DNA from 4 places in the Cobetia sp. MM1IDA2H-1 genome. Region 4 is predicted to be linked to each of the others. Evidence: predicted binding sites of a transcription regulator. Region 4 holds the regulator's gene; each other region holds the start of a gene.
The links. The regulator sigma-54, encoded in region 4, starts transcription at its own class of promoters, with help from an activator protein. The targets are predictions, from matches to a motif close to TGGCACNNNNNTTGCTNT.

Region 1: a site for sigma-54 is predicted at 1,816-1,833, ahead of BOH68_RS13135 (HAD-IIB family hydrolase). Genes of this name have one in related genera too.
Region 2: a site for sigma-54 is predicted at 2,423-2,440, ahead of BOH68_RS02050 (NarK family nitrate/nitrite MFS transporter). Genes of this name have one in related genera too.
Region 3: a site for sigma-54 is predicted at 1,879-1,896, ahead of BOH68_RS06845 (dimethylamine monooxygenase subunit DmmA family protein). Genes of this name have one in related genera too.

The regions. Positions count from the first base shown of each region.
Region 1 covers NZ_CM133225.1:3,085,902-3,089,680, reverse strand. The annotation lists gene BOH68_RS13145 (TRAP transporter small permease subunit) at 1-312, shown strand, start outside; gene BOH68_RS13140 (TRAP transporter large permease) at 312-1,613, shown strand; gene BOH68_RS13135 (HAD-IIB family hydrolase) at 1,917-2,813, shown strand; gene BOH68_RS13130 (glycosyltransferase family protein) at 2,855-3,779, shown strand, end outside.
Region 2 covers NZ_CM133225.1:447,489-451,267, forward strand. The annotation lists gene BOH68_RS02040 (GNAT family N-acetyltransferase) at 1-297, shown strand, start outside; gene BOH68_RS02045 (hypothetical protein) at 523-690, shown strand; gene BOH68_RS02050 (NarK family nitrate/nitrite MFS transporter) at 876-2,234, opposite strand; gene BOH68_RS02055 (ANTAR domain-containing response regulator) at 2,844-3,419, shown strand; gene BOH68_RS02060 (CmpA/NrtA family ABC transporter substrate-binding protein) at 3,470-3,779, shown strand, end outside.
Region 3 covers NZ_CM133225.1:1,597,319-1,601,097, reverse strand. The annotation lists gene BOH68_RS06855 (heme-dependent oxidative N-demethylase family protein) at 1-139, opposite strand, end outside; gene BOH68_RS06850 (PDR/VanB family oxidoreductase) at 179-1,123, opposite strand; gene BOH68_RS06845 (dimethylamine monooxygenase subunit DmmA family protein) at 1,108-1,794, opposite strand; gene BOH68_RS06840 (FMN-binding glutamate synthase family protein) at 2,481-3,779, opposite strand, start outside.
Region 4 covers NZ_CM133225.1:802,932-806,710, reverse strand. The annotation lists gene lptA (lipopolysaccharide transport periplasmic protein LptA) at 1-439, shown strand, start outside; gene lptB (LPS export ABC transporter ATP-binding protein) at 442-1,182, shown strand; gene BOH68_RS03420 (RNA polymerase factor sigma-54) at 1,537-2,985, shown strand; gene hpf (ribosome hibernation-promoting factor, HPF/YfiA family) at 3,585-3,779, shown strand, end outside.

The DNA.
Region 1 (3,779 bases), 1.9 Mb from region 4:
GACTGCTTCAATGACGTGATGACGCTCGTGTTCTGCATGGCGATGAGTTACGCAGGCTGGGTGATGTTCTGGCGCGCCTCGCACAGCCCGCTGGGGGAATGGCAGCTGGAGCGCTCCGGCACCTCGTGGAATCCGCCGTTTCCGGCGCTGACCAAGGGCGTGATCCTGTTCGCACTGGCGGTGATGACCCTGCAGGCGCTGTGGCATCTCTACCAGACCTTCTTCTCTCCCCGTCCGCCCGAAGGGGAAAGTGACGCCGCTGCCCACCCGGCACAAGAGACGCGTACCACGTCAGACAAGGAGCAGCGCTGATGGATATCGCAACGGCTACGATGCTGCTGGTCGGCGGCATCTTCGCGCTGCTGGTCACCGGCCTGCCGCTGGCCTTCGTCACCGGCCTGGTCGCGCTGGCCTACACCTTCGGCTGGTTCGGCCCGATGGCGCTGCCGCTGGTCACCAGTCGTGTCTATGGCTTCGTCACCGAGTATTCGCTGGTGGCGGTGCCGATGTTCGTGTTGATGGCCTCGCTGCTGGATCGCTCCGGCATCGCCAAGGACCTGTTCAATGCCATGCGCGTGATGGCAGGTCGCCTGCCCGGCGGCGTGGCGATCCAGACCATCGTGGTGGCGTTCTTCCTGGCGGCGATGTCCGGCATCATCGGCGGCGAGATCGTGCTGCTGGGGATTCTGGCGCTGCCGCAGATGCTCCGGCTCGGCTATGACAAGCACATCGCCATCGGCGTGGTGTGTGCCGGGGGCTCGCTGGGCACCATGATGCCGCCCTCCATCGTGCTGATCATCTATGGCCTGATCGCCAACCAGTCGATTGCCGATCTGTTCACCGCGGCGATCACCCCGGCCATCGTGCTGATGGCAAGCTATATCCTCTATGTGCTGATCCGCTGCCTGCGCAATCCCGCGCTGGGGCCGGTGATGCCCGAGGAGGAACGGCGTGCCAGCTTCCAGAGCAAGCGTGAGCTGCTCAAGGCCGTCGGCGTGCCGGCGATCATCGCGGGACTGGTGCTGGGTTCCATCTATGGCGGGGTGGCCTCGGTGACGGAGGCAGCGGCGATGGGCAGCTTCGGCGTGCTGGTGGCGGTGATGCTGCGGGGTGAATTCTCCATCACCCTGATGCAGCGTGCGCTGTCCCAGACCATGAACACCTGCGGCATGATCATCTGGATCGGTATCGGGGCGGCGGCGCTGGTCGGGGTCTACAACCTGATGGGCGGCAACCGCTTCGTGTCGAGCATGATTCTCGGCCTCGATATCCCGCCGTTGGCGATCATCATGGTGATGATGGCGATCCTGCTGCTGCTGGGGCTGTTCCTCGACTGGATCGGCATCGCGATGCTGACCCTGCCGATCTTCGTGCCGATCATCATCCAACTTGGCTATGACCCGGTATGGTTCGGCGTGCTGTTCGCGGTCAACATGCAGGTGTCCTTCCTGTCGCCTCCCTTCGGGCCTGCCGCCTTCTATCTGAAAGGCGTGGCACCGGAAGGCATCAGTCTCAAGGATATCTTCGTCTCGCTGCTGCCGTTCATCGCCATCCAGCTGTGCGTGCTGGCGATGTTGCTGCTGTGGCCGCAACTGTCACTGTGGCTGGTCTAGTCTCAACAGATGTTGCTGATGGCCGAAGACTCGACGCCCTCGCAGATGCGAGGGCGTCGTCGTTCGTGACGACAGGTTTGCGCTGCAATGTGGCGACGCGACATGCATCAGGGGATTTGTGCTCATTGTTGGTGCAAGCAAGCCGGCGGTGAATCAGAGTTGAGAGTTGAGAGGCCAGACTGTCATTGCGACTGCACCATCTTGGCACATTCCCTGCAATGCTCTTGGCAGGCTTGCCTGGCGCAACGAGACCGCACCGCGGGGATGCTTGGCACGCTGCAGCACTTCATGAGGAGAGTTCACATGTCAGAGACTCAAGCACCGCTGTTGTTGCTGACCGACCTGGATGGCTCGCTGCTGGACCATCACGATTACTCGCCGGGTCCGGCGCGCAGCTGGCTGACCCGCCTGCGTGCTCGCGGCGCCTGGGTCGTGCCCAATACCTCCAAGACCGCGGCTGAACTCACGCCCTTGATGCGCTCGCTGGGGCTGGCGGGTCAGCCCTGGATCGCCGAGAACGGAGGCGTCGTGGCGCTGCCGGCCTCCTGGCTCAGTGCCTATCCACTGGAGGAGGCCAGTGCCCCGGATGCGCACGGCCTGTGCCGTATCGCGGTGGCCATGCCGCGCCGCGCGATTCTCGAGGTGCTGGATGGATTGAGGGAGGAGTTCGCCTTTGAAGGCTTTGCCGCGATGTCGGTGGCAAGAATCAGCGAGCTGACGGGGCTGGGGGAGGCGGATGCGGCGCTGGCGGGGGAGCGTGATGCCAGTGAACCGCTGGTATGGCAGGACGCGCCGGAGCGCCTCGAGGAGTTCCGCACGCGCCTGGCCAGCCATGGCCTCAAGCTGACGCGGGGCGGGCGTTTCCATCATGTGACGGGCGACACTGACAAGGGGGTGGCGGCGCGCTATCTGATCGCGCGCTACCGGCTCTGTGAGCGGGTGCGTCCCTGGACACTGGGCTTCGGTGATGGCGCCAATGACCTGCCATTGCTGGCCGCGGTCGATAACGCTGTCCTGATCCCCGGCGTCGGTGATACCTCACAGCGCGATCGGGAGCTTGCCGAGTATCCGCTACTGGCGGATGAACGCCGCTGTTTTCGCGCCAATCACCCCGGGCCGCAGGGATGGGTCGAGGGATTGCGTCACTGGCTGGCCAATGGCCAGCCGGAAGAATGGACATCCAGAGGCCTGCGCGCCTGACGCCTGCCTGATGCGTGTCTTCGGTATGACAAGGAGCTGACATGAGCGATTTTTACCAGAATGGCATCATCACCAACTTCCATAACCTGACCGACCGTCCGGTGGAGGACCTTGAAGCGGATCTGATGCGCTTCTCCCGCAAGCGGCCGATGAGCCTGATTCTGCCGTCGCTGTATTCCGAGCTGGAAGGCCCCGCGCTCAAGCACATCGTCGATGAGCTGGCGCAGGTGCCGTATCTCAGCGAGATCGTGATCGGGCTGGATCGTGCCGACCGCGACCAGTTCGAGCATGCCAAGGAGTTCTTCTCTCACCTGCCACAGCATCACCGTATCCTGTGGAACGACGGGCCGCGCCTGCGTGCACTGGATGAAGAGCTGACCGAGCATGGTCTGGCACCGATGGAGGCCGGCAAGGGGCGCAACGTCTGGTATTGCTCCGGTTACGTGCAGTCATCAGGCATCGCCGAGGCGGTGGCACTGCATGACTGCGATATCGTCACCTATGATCGCGGCCTGCTGGCGCGCCTGATCTACCCGGTCGCCCATCCGCAGTTCAACTACGAATTCTGCAAGGGCTACTATTCGCGCATCGCCCAGGGCAAGCTCAATGGTCGCGTGGCACGTCTGATGGTCACGCCGTTGATCCGTGCGCTCAAGAAGGTCTATGGCCCGCTGCCGTATCTGGATTATCTCGACAGCTATCGTTATCCGCTGTCCGGTGAGTTCTCGATGCGCACCGACGTGCTGGCGGACATTCGCATCCCCAGCGACTGGGGGCTGGAGATCGGCGTGCTGTCCGAGGTGCATCGCAACTATTCCACCAAGCGTCTGTGCCAGGTGGACATCGCCGATGCCTATGATCACAAGCATCAGCCGCTGTCCGAGGAAGATGCGCTGGGCGGCCTCAATCGCATGAGTCTGGATATCGCCAAGGCCATGTATCGCAAGCTGGCGACGCTGGGGGTCG
Region 2 (3,779 bases), 360 kb from region 4:
ATGGCATTGGCGCCTCTGGCGGTGTTGCCCCAGCACCAGCGTCATGGCATCGGCAAGCGGCTGGTGATCTCGGCGGTCAAGCGTTGTCGTCTGCTGGGAGCGGGCGCCGTGGTGGCGGCGGGTCATGCCGAGTTCTATGCCCATCTGGGCTTTCACCCGGCGCGCCATTACGGCCTTTATTGCCATCACGAGGATGTGCCGGGCGCCTTCGTGGCCATCGAGCTGGTGCCGGACTATCTGGCGGGGCTGGGAGGCGAGGTGCTGTTCGATCATGGTTTCTCTGACCTGGGCCTCTGACCTGGGCCCCTGGCTCGAGCGCAGATTCGCGCTCTGATCCGGGCTCCTCGGAGGGGTTTGCCCTGTGGTGTGCCTCGTCACTCGGTCATCCTCTTGCAACTCGGCGTTGCGCCACCCTTGAAACCGTGCGACACCCGCTCCATGTCCTGTGTATCCCCGCGCTGTTGTCTGTACTGGTGTGCAGGCCGGGGCGTTATCCCGACCGATGATTCAAGGAGAGACATCATGAAGCTCAAGACTCTGGGTAGTTCGCTGATGATTGCCATGCTGGGTCTCGGTGGCCTGTCACTCGCCGGTTGCGAGGACGAGGGCCCGATGGAGAAGGCTGGCGAGAAGATGGACAACGCCGTGGAAGACGCCGGTGACAGCGTCGAGAACGCTACCGACAGCTGATGGCTGGCCGTGACTCGCCCGCGAGCACGGCGAACCGCAAGGTGTGAATGCACAAAGGCCCCGCCTCTCATGAGGCGGGGCCTTTGCATGTCAGGGCTCCGTGTATCAGGGCTCCGTATATCAGTTCTCTGTATATCAGGGCTGCATGTGTCAGAGGTTTGAGAAAGTCTCAGGAAGAGACAGGCTCAGACAGACACGGGCTGCTGGTCGCTCTGCTGCTTGCGTTCCGCGACGGCGGCTTCATAAGCGCGGCCTTCCTCGGCCTCGGTGGCGGCGCTGAAGCGCACCAGCAGGGCGAACAGCGAGATCACGATCACGCCCATGCCCAGATACATCAGGCCTTCCTGGTAGGTCAGTTCTTCACTGCGGAACAGGAAGCCCGCGGCGACAGCCCCCGCGTTGCCGCCCGCGCCGACGATACCGGCCACCGCGCCCAGTGCCTTGCGATTGACGAAGGGCACGATTCCGAAGGTGGCGCCTTCCGCCATCTGCACGAACAGGCTGAACACCAGCATGATGCCGATGGCTACCGCGAGGGTTTCCATCTGGGCGAAGCCGACCAGCGCCACGCCTTCACACAGCAGCGCGATGAACAGCCAGCGCACGCGACCCTTGAGGCCGGACTGACGGGCGAACAGGTCGGAGAACACGCCGCCCAGGGTGCGCGCGAACAGGTTCATCAGGCCGAACAGGCCCGCGATGAGGCCGGCGGTGGCGAGATCGAGGTCGAAGTGATCGAAGAAGTAGATGGCGGCGACGTTGTTGATGGTCAGCTCGACCCCGAAGCAGGCGCCGTAGACGAGGAACAGGGCCCAGACACGGATGTCGCGAGCCGCCGCGCCGAAGGTGGCGCGCATGCTGTATTCCTTCTCGGCCTTGGGCAGCTCACCACGCTCACGCAGCTCGCTGAAGTTGCCGTCCGGCGCATCCTGGGTGAAGAAGTAGTAGGCGATCCCGGTGAGGAACAGCACGATGCCCGGCACGACCATCGCCAGACGCCAGCCCAGGGTCTGCTCGACGCCCAGCATCAGAAGGCCGGCCATCACCAGCGGCATCAGCATCTGGGTGGTGCCGCCGCCCAGGTTGCCCCAGCCGGCGGTGGTGGCATTGGCGGTGCCGACCACGTTAGGACCGAACATCACGGAGGTGTGGTACTGGGTGATGACGAAGGACGCGCCGATGGCACCGATGGCCAGACGGGCGAGGAAGAAGGATTCGAAGCTGTCGGCGAAGCCGATGCACATCACCGGCAGAGAGCCGAGGCACAGCAGCCAGGTGTAGGCCTTGCGTGGCCCGATGCGATCACACAGCACGCCGATGGCAAGTCGCACGATCACCGTGATGGCGACGGAGGCGATGATGGTGTTGCCGATCTGGGTCTTGGTCAGGCCGAGGTCATCGCGCACCACGGCCATCAAGGGCGCGATGCCAAACCAGCCGAAGAAGCAGACGTGGAAGGCGAACCACGACATGTGGAAGGCGCGCATCTGCGGGGTATTGAAGCTGAACAGCCGGATACGGCTGGCCTTGTTGCGAATATCCATGAGTGGGCTCCTGGTACAGCGTCGGTGCCGGACGCCAGGGTCTCGGCGCACGACGGGTGGTCGAACAGCTGTGAACGACAGCGGGGCGCCTCGTCATTGAGGGGCCTGGTTCGACGCACTCGTACTCCCGGGAGCCTGGTCCACGTCATGGATGATGCATGGCACGCTTGTCTGCCATTGCCTGACTCAAAGCAAGTAGCGCGCCACTTGCGGGGGTGTTGTGCATCCAACCCCCGTCATATCAAGGGCTTGGAATCATCATGTCGGGCAAGACAGCAGTGGAGGGTAAGCAGGGCGATGCCCAGTGGCGGTGCGCGGCGGGGTGAGGATGATCCAGTCTGGCGCACGTGGCGGGCGAGAGATCGCCAGATCACGCCATGCATCATTGCTGTGCAGCCGGGCGCGCCCTTGCGCACTGCGGAAGGCCTTTCTGGCCAGCGCTGCACCAGTTTGTGGCATGAATCCTGCAGTGTCAGAGGCGTGACGCCATCCTGACTCCCGCTTGCGAAGACGCCGTCGTCCTTGATCTCGGACGTCGGTGCCTGATCGCTCGAGGCGTCGCCTGACACCCCGGCACCACCGCCTGACACACTGCCAAGGAAGCCTGATATGCCCGTGACCGTGTTGATCGTCGATGTGCGCAGCGAGCGTTCCGCCGCTCTGGAGCAGGCGCTGTTGAGCGCCGGCTTCGAGGTGGCGCTGCGGGTCGATGAACACGAGGACCTGCATGCGCTGGTGCAGCACCATCAGCCGGATGCCGTGATCATCGACGCCGACCTGCCCAGCCGTGACACCCTCGAGCACCTCGGCCAGCTGGGGCGTCACTATCCCAAGCCGATGATCATGCTGGCCAGTGAGGACGCGCCGGACCTGGTGCGCCAGGCGGCTGGCGCCGGCGTGTCCGCCTACGTGGTGGATCACGTCATGCCGGCGATGGTGCGCAGCATGGTCGAGGTGGCCATCACCAGCTTCGAGGCTCACCGTGCCCTCAAGGGCGAACTCAATCGCACCCAGACCACTCTGATACAGCGGCGCAGCGTGGATCGCGCCAAGGCGCTGGTGATGGAGAGTCGCGGACTGGGGGAGGATGCGGCCTACCAATATCTGCGCAAGACCGCGATGAATCGGCGTCTGGCATTGCACGAGCTGGCCGATGAGCTGCTCAAGGCGTCGCGTCGGCACTGAGCCGAGTCTCGTGATGTCCTTCTCTTTCGATCGTTCAAAAGGTGGATGTGATGCTCAGTGATTCTCTTCTCAATGGCCATCAGTTGACGCTGGGGTTGATGCCGCTCAATGACGCGGCACCTCTGGTGGTGGCGGAGCGTCAGGGGTTCTTCCGTGAGGAGGGGCTGGCCGTGACGCTCAAGTGGCAGCCGTCGTGGGCGGCACTGCGCGATGACCTGCAGACCGGCGTGTTGCAGGGCGCGCAGATGCTGGCGCTGATGCCGCTGACCTCGACCCTGGGGCTGGATGGCCGCGCCACACCGGTGATCAGCGCGATGACGCTCAATCTGGGCGGCAACTCCATCACCCTGTCGCGGGCCC
Region 3 (3,779 bases), 790 kb from region 4:
AGACATGCGGCTCGATATTGACCGAGTAACGGTACTCATCTTCCGGGAACGGGAAGGGAAAACGCTGGATGGCGTAGTCGGAATTCTTGAAGGTGAACTGACCATGGAACGCCTGGTCATCTCGCGGGGAAAATTGCATGTTCCTGCTCCTTGGGGGTCCATCTCGCGAAAGACGGTTTCAGAGATCCAGCACCAGCCGCTGGCTGCGTGCCCGGGAAACGCAGGGCATCACGCAGCGCTGACTGGCCCGCTCCTGTTCATCGAGGAAGGAGTCACGGTGTTCCGCCTCCCCCTCCAGCATCTCGACCCGACACTGTCCGCAGACGCCGCCACGACACAGGCTTGTGACCTCGACACCGCTGCGCTCCAGTGCTTCCAGCATCGATTCCTGAGCACCGACCGCCACTTCCACACCGCTGCCACGCGCCACGGCCATGAAGGGAGTCCCCGGCTCCGGGGCGGCAAAGACCTCGTGATGGATGCGCGCGAGACTCCAGTGCAGCTCGCGCGCCGCGTCCTTCACGGCATCGATCATGGCCTGCGGGCCGCAGAGATAGACGTGAGTGCCGGCGGGCTGACGCGCCAGCAGGGCCTTGAGATTCGGACGCTCGAGACGGTGCTGGGTGATGTTGCCACTCGCCAGATAGGGTGCGGCCTCCGGGAAGCGGGCGACATCGAGGTCCTGGCTGCGCAGGTGCAGCTCCCAGCTGGCGCCACGACTCTCCAGCTCCGGCAGGTAGGAGAGAAACGGCGTGATGCCGATGCCGCCTGCCAGCATCAGGTGGTGACGCGCCTGCCAGTGCGGCAGAAAGAGGTTGGCCGGCGGGCTGAGCTCCAGCTCGTCACCGACCTTGACGCGTGAATGGATGGCTTCGGAGCCCCCACGCGAGACCGGCTGACGACGCACCGCGATGCAGTACTGCGAGGGATCATCCGGCGGGCTGATCAATGAATAGGCGTTGCGACACACCCGCCCTTCTCCTGGAATGCCCAGCACCACATGACTGCCCGGTGAGAACAGCGTGAAGGGTGAGGCCTCATCGGCAGGCACCAGAGTGAGACGGCGCACGCTGCTGCTGAGCTGATCGACCGCGGCGACCCGCGCCTTCATGAAGCGAGACATGGTGCCACCTCCTCCTGTGGGGGAATCTCTCCCGGGGCTTCCGCATCGATTCGCACGCCCATGTAGGCGCCGAGACGCTTGGAAAAATGATCACGCACTTCCAGCATCAAACCACAGCCATCACAGGCCGCCGGTGAGTGGATGACGTGCTCACTGACCTGCTGACAGTGCACGCAGAACACATGCCGCCCCAGAGCAGCCACCGGCAGCATCACCATGTCATCCAGCAACAGACCCTGCTGCTGAGCCAGATTGGCGACCTGCCACACGAAATGCTCACTGCCGATGATGATCAGACATCCCGCCGCGCCTACCTCGCCGATGGCACCCGCCAGCGCATCGCAGGCCAGGGGGCGATCATCGACGTCGTACCAGCGATGCAGGCGGGCGCTGTCGGCGGGCCCCGTGGGCAACGCCTCTGTTGCCGGAGCGGATTGCACGGCGCCTCCCACCTCGCGGCTACCGAGCTGCCCCAGCAGCGTACTGATCAGCTGACAATGCATCTGCAGTTGCTGACGGGCGTTGCCCGCCGCCTCTCCAGTGCCTGGCAGGCTCTCGGGAGACTGGCATGCCACCAGATACCGTTGGGCATCGGGCAGCGCCTCGATGCGTGGATAGTGTTGCCGACTTCGAATCCCGGCAGTGACAGAGGATGATTGCGGGCTTTTCATGACACGACCCTGCTCTGAGAAATTGTCCTTGTTGTAATGCCGCCGTCTTGACGATGACGTGCATCCGACTACCACTCCATTTCTTGAGCATATTTCGTGCCATTGACGGCAAAATTATTACCCCGCATGCCCGGCAAAATCGTCTGAAAACCCCATTTCACATATGAACAATCAATAGAGGTATTCACGCACCAAAACAGAACACAAAGCTCATGAATATCGGCTTGAATTCACCATTATTGCCCTGACCCAACCTCACCTCATAAGCCAATCGCTACGCCTGACATATTTCTCATTTAATGTCTTCAAGATGCTGAAAGAATGGAAAAATTTATCTTTGGAGAATCACGATCTCGCAATCGACACGACACTACGCGCTTCTCCACCGTCAGCATTCTGATGCACTTTCGCTTGCATGATATTGGCCTTTTTCCTTGATTGTACTCACCACCAAAGAAAGCGCCTCACCGAAGGGTGAGGCGCTTTGATAACTCAATATCGTCAGGTCATATTTTTCTACATCAACCGGAGCAGAGTTCTTGTCATTGCGACATTTTGCCTGGACAACATTGCGGCGATCTTGCTGACAAAAGGCTTCGCAGCTTTGCCATGACAATCATGCGCAATGGCAGCCATGCACGATCGCTCTCATGCGCAATGGCACACGCACGATAGAGATCGTGCCATCAGTAACCGCCCTGGCCCGGCACCCAGTTGGTGCCCGCCAGCGGCACCCGGGCCATGGCCGCAGCTTCCACGTTCAGGGCGACCAGGTCTTCCGGTTCCAGATGATGCAGGTGTGACTTGCCACAGGCACGTGCCAGGGTCTGGGCTTCCAGCGTCAGCACGCGCAGGTAGTTGGCCAGACGCTTGCCGGCCGCGACCGGGTCCAGTCGCTGGCTCAGCTCCGGGTCCTGGGTGGAGATACCGGCCGGACACTTGCCATCCTGGAAGTCGTCATAGAAACCGGCGGCGGACCCCAGCTTCTGATACTCCTCGGCGTAGCGCGGATGGTTGTCGCCCAGCGCGATCAAGGCGGCGGTACCGATGGCCACGGCGTCGGCACCCAGCGCGATCGCCTTGGCGACATCGGCGCCGTTGCGAATCCCGCCGGAGACGATCAGCTGCACTTCACGATGCAGGCCCATCTCCTGCAGTGCCTGAGTGGCCTGGGGGATGGCGGCCATGGTCGGGATGCCGACGTGTTCGATGAAGACATCCTGGGTGGCGGCGGTGCCGCCCTGCATGCCATCCAGCACGATGACATCCGCGCCTGCCTTCACCGCCAGCTTGACGTCGTAGTAGGTGCGGGTCGCGCCGATCTTGACGTAGATCGGCACCTGCCAGTCGGTGATCTCGCGCAGCTCGGCAATCTTGATCGCCAGGTCATCTGGGCCGGTCCAGTCCGGGTGGCGACAGGCGCTGCGCTGGTCGATGCCCTGTGGCAAGGTGCGCATGCCCGCGACCCGCTCGGAAATCTTCTGGCCCAGCAGCATGCCGCCACCGCCGGGCTTGGCGCCCTGGCCGAGCACGACTTCAATTGCATCGGCCTTGCGCAGGTCGTCCGGGTTCATGCCGTAGCGCGACGGCAGGTACTGATAGACGAGGCGCGAGGACTGGCCGCGCTCTTCCGGGGTCATACCGCCATCGCCGGTAGTGGTGGAGGTGCCGATTTCCGAGGCGCCACGCCCCAGGGCTTCCTTGGCCTGGGCGGACAGGGCCCCGAAGCTCATGCCGGCGATGGTGACCGGCGTGCTGATCACCACCGGCTTCTTGGCATGGCGCGTGCCGAGCACGACTTCGGTCTCGCACTTCTCGCGATAGCCTTCCAGCGGATAGCGCGACATGCTGGCGCCGAGGAACAGCAGGTCATCGAAATGCGGCACCTTGCGCTTGGCGCCCCAGCCACGGATATCGTAGATTCCCGTCTCCGCCGCGCGCTGGATCTCATGGATGACATCGCGGCCGAAGGTGGCGGATTCCCG
Region 4 (3,779 bases):
CAACATTGCCGCCGACTCACTGTCACTGGATGACAAGGCCGGCACGGCCACCTATACCGGTCGCGTGGAAATGCGCCAGGGCAGCATGAAGCTGGATGCCGCGCGCGTTGACATCAGTCGCGCCGACAGCGGCGAGATCTCCCTAGTCAAGGCCACCGGCCAGCGCGCCTACATGGAGCAGAAACCCGATACCGACGAGCGACTGGTCAAGGGCTGGGCGAATACCATTCGCTACCACGCGCTGGAGCGCCGGGTGGAACTGGTCGGCGATGCCCGTCTGGAGAAAGGCGACGACACCTTCGAAGGCGGCTACGTGGAATACTTCCTGGACAAGCGCCAGGTCAATGCCAGCAATGGCACCGATGCCTCATCCTCCGAGGGGTCACGCGTCCACATGACCCTGACGCCACGTGGCGCCAATGCCAGCAAGGACCAATGAGCATGACTGCTGCCAGCCCACGTACCCTCAGCGCTCGTCATCTGGCCAAGGCCTACAAGGGTCGCAAGGTCGTCAAGGACATCTCGCTGGAAATCCGCCAGGGTGACATCGTAGGCCTGCTGGGCCCCAACGGGGCCGGCAAGACGACCTCGTTCTACATGATCGTCGGCCTCGTGCGCTCGGATGCCGGTAGCGTGACCATCGATGACCACGACCTGTCCGGCGCCGCCATGCATCAGCGGGCTCGCGCCGGCATCGGCTATCTGCCCCAGGAAGCCTCGATCTTCCGCAAGCTCTCGGTATCCGACAACATCATGGCGATCCTCGAGACGCGCAAGGACCTGGATCGCAACGGACGCAAGGCACGCCTGGAGGAGCTGCTCAACGAGTTCAGCATCACGCATATTCGTGACAGTGCCGGCATGAGCCTTTCCGGCGGGGAGCGCCGCCGCGTGGAGATCGCTCGCGCACTGGCCACCGAGCCGGACTTCGTGCTGCTCGATGAGCCGTTTGCCGGCGTGGACCCCATCTCGGTGGGCGAGATCAAGAGCATCGTGCGCCAGCTGCGTGACCGCGGCATCGGGGTGCTGATCACCGATCACAACGTGCGCGAGACACTCGACATCTGCGATACCGCCTACATCGTGGGCGATGGCCAGATCATCGCGCATGGCGACGCCGACACCATCCTCGCCAACCAGCAGGTGCGTGATGTCTACCTGGGTCATGAGTTCAAGCTCTAGCCCGAGAGTGCCGTCAGCCTGGTGAGAGCCGTCAGCCTGGTGAGAGCCGTCAGCCTGACGAGAGCCGTCCGACCTCTTCTGCTCTCACCAGCACCCACCAGCACCCGCCACTTCCTGCTTCATTGTCGGGGCCTCGTTCCCCGCCCCCTCACGCAAGCGCCTCGACATGCGCTTGCGTGATCTCCCCGTGAACCCTCCTGCTCTGCCACACCTCACTCGAATGCATGACGTCCATACCACCTTGGTGGCAACATGGCATGCAAGTTGCTTGAATATTCTCGACTGCCCCTTGTCAGTGCCCCGACCCACGGTATAGCGTAGATGCACGTTCCTTTGCCGTGAATGACAGACCCCATGAAACCCACCTTGCAGCTTCGACTCGGCACTTCCCTGACCATGACCCCGCAACTTCAGCAAGCGATCCAGCTGCTGCAGTTGTCGACGCTGGACCTGCGTCAGGAGATACAGCAGGCGCTCGAGTCAAACCCCATGCTGGAGCTTGACGAGGAATACGAGTCGCTGGATGTCGCGGAGACACAGGACAAGAGCGAGATCTCCACCTCCGAGACCAACAGCGAGATTCCTGAAGAATACCCTCTCGACAGTGACTGGTCGGACCTCTACCAGGACCACGCAGGCAGCCTGACCAGTTCCGGCAGCGGAAGCTCGAGCGAGGACGGGCCGGACTTCGATCGCAACACCAGTGTCGAAAGCCTGCAGGACCATCTGCGCTGGCAGCTGGCGATGACGGACCTCGATGCGCGTGAACGCCAGATGGCGGAGAGTCTGATCGATGCGGTGGATGGGGCCGGCTACCTGAGCATGAGCCTGGACGAACTGGTCGATGGCCTGCGAGGTCAGGGACTGCCCGGCCTCAAGGCGTCGGAACTCGAGCAGGTCCTGCTGCGCCTTCAGCAGTTCGATCCCACCGGTGTGTTCGCTCGAGACCTGCGCGAATGCCTGCTGCTTCAGCTGGCCCTGCTGCCGGACGATCTGCCGCTGCTGGCCCAGGCCCGCCGTCTGGTGCGGCAATTCCTCGAGGCACTGGGCAATGACGATCGCAAGCTGCTCAAGCGTCGCCTGAGCCTGGATGATGATGAGCTGGATCACGTCATTCGTCTGGTACGGGCGCTCGACCCGCGCCCGGCGTCCGCCTGGGGCGAGCCTGCCAGTGATTACGTCATCCCGGACCTGCTGGTCCGTCATACGCGTCACGGCTGGCAGGTCGAGCTCAACCCGGAAGCGCTGCCCAAGCTGCGTATCCAGCCGGAATATGCCGCCCTCATCAAGCGGGCCGACAAGTCCGCGGACAACACCTTCCTCAAGGACAATCTTCAGGAAGCCCGCTGGCTGATGAAGAGCCTGTCCTCACGCAATGACACCCTGCTCAAGGTGGGCCGCGAGATCATGGCGCGCCAGATCGACTTCCTCGAGCAGGGGGAAGAAGGCATGAAGCCGCTGATCCTCGCCAACATCGCGGAAGTGGTCGAGATGCACGAATCCACCATCTCGCGGGTGACCACCCAGAAATATATCCACACCCCGAGAGGCGTGTTCGAACTCAAGTTCTTCTTCTCGAGTCAGGTGGGTGGCAGCGGCAACGGTGACGCGCACTCCAGCACCGCGATCCGTGCGCGCATTCGCAAGCTGATCTCGGAAGAACCGGCGCGCAAGCCATTGTCCGACTCACGCCTGGTGGATCTGCTGGCCAGTGATGGCATCGAGGTAGCGCGCCGGACGGTCGCCAAGTATCGCGAGGCCATGGGCATCCCCTCCTCCAGCGAGCGCAAGCGCTTGGCGTGAGTCTCGACAACGGATACCCGCAAGCCAGCGGGCTCCACACGTCGGAGCGCTGAAGCTCGCCCCCTTGCACCTGCCATCCTGACATCATCTGCCAATCGGTCGTCTGAATACCGGTTGGCAATGCCTGTCCTTGCGACTGCGTGAGTGACTTCACGCCCCCAATTGCCTATTTTTCCAGCCACTTTTCTCCAGAGTGCTTTCTTTTTCCCTCACATCCCACGGACAGATAGCCAGGGGTCGCCACCGACTCCTGCCACACGAACGTCGACGTAAATGCTGACATTGGCCACAAACGGCCGGTTTCTCGAGCCCCATTCCGTCCGTGATGCGAGGCGATGCTCATGAAGAACCTGCTGATATCCCTCGCTGGGTTGAAGACAAGCCTTGCCCCACGATGCAGCGCAGCGTTGATCTTTGTTCAAAGCTTGGGCATTGTCGGGGTAGACGCTCGGTACACCGGCACCGCCGCTCTCGCCAGCAGATGATCGCCACGAGACCATGGCCGGAGTCAGAAAGTGGCCGCGCGTTCAATCAGGGTTTGCTCGCAGTCAAAAAGGGTTACAATTCAAAGGCAACCCGCTGGATAAAGGAGCGTGTCCATGCAAGTGAATATCACCGGGCATCATGTGGAACTCACCGATCCTCTCCGCGATTATGTCAACGAGAAGCTCGCTCGCCTCGAACGGCATTACGACAACATCACCAATGTTCAGGTGACACTGTCGATCGAGAAGGAACGCCAACAGGCTGCCTGCACCCTGCACGCCGCTGGCGCCGACCTCCATGCCCTGGCA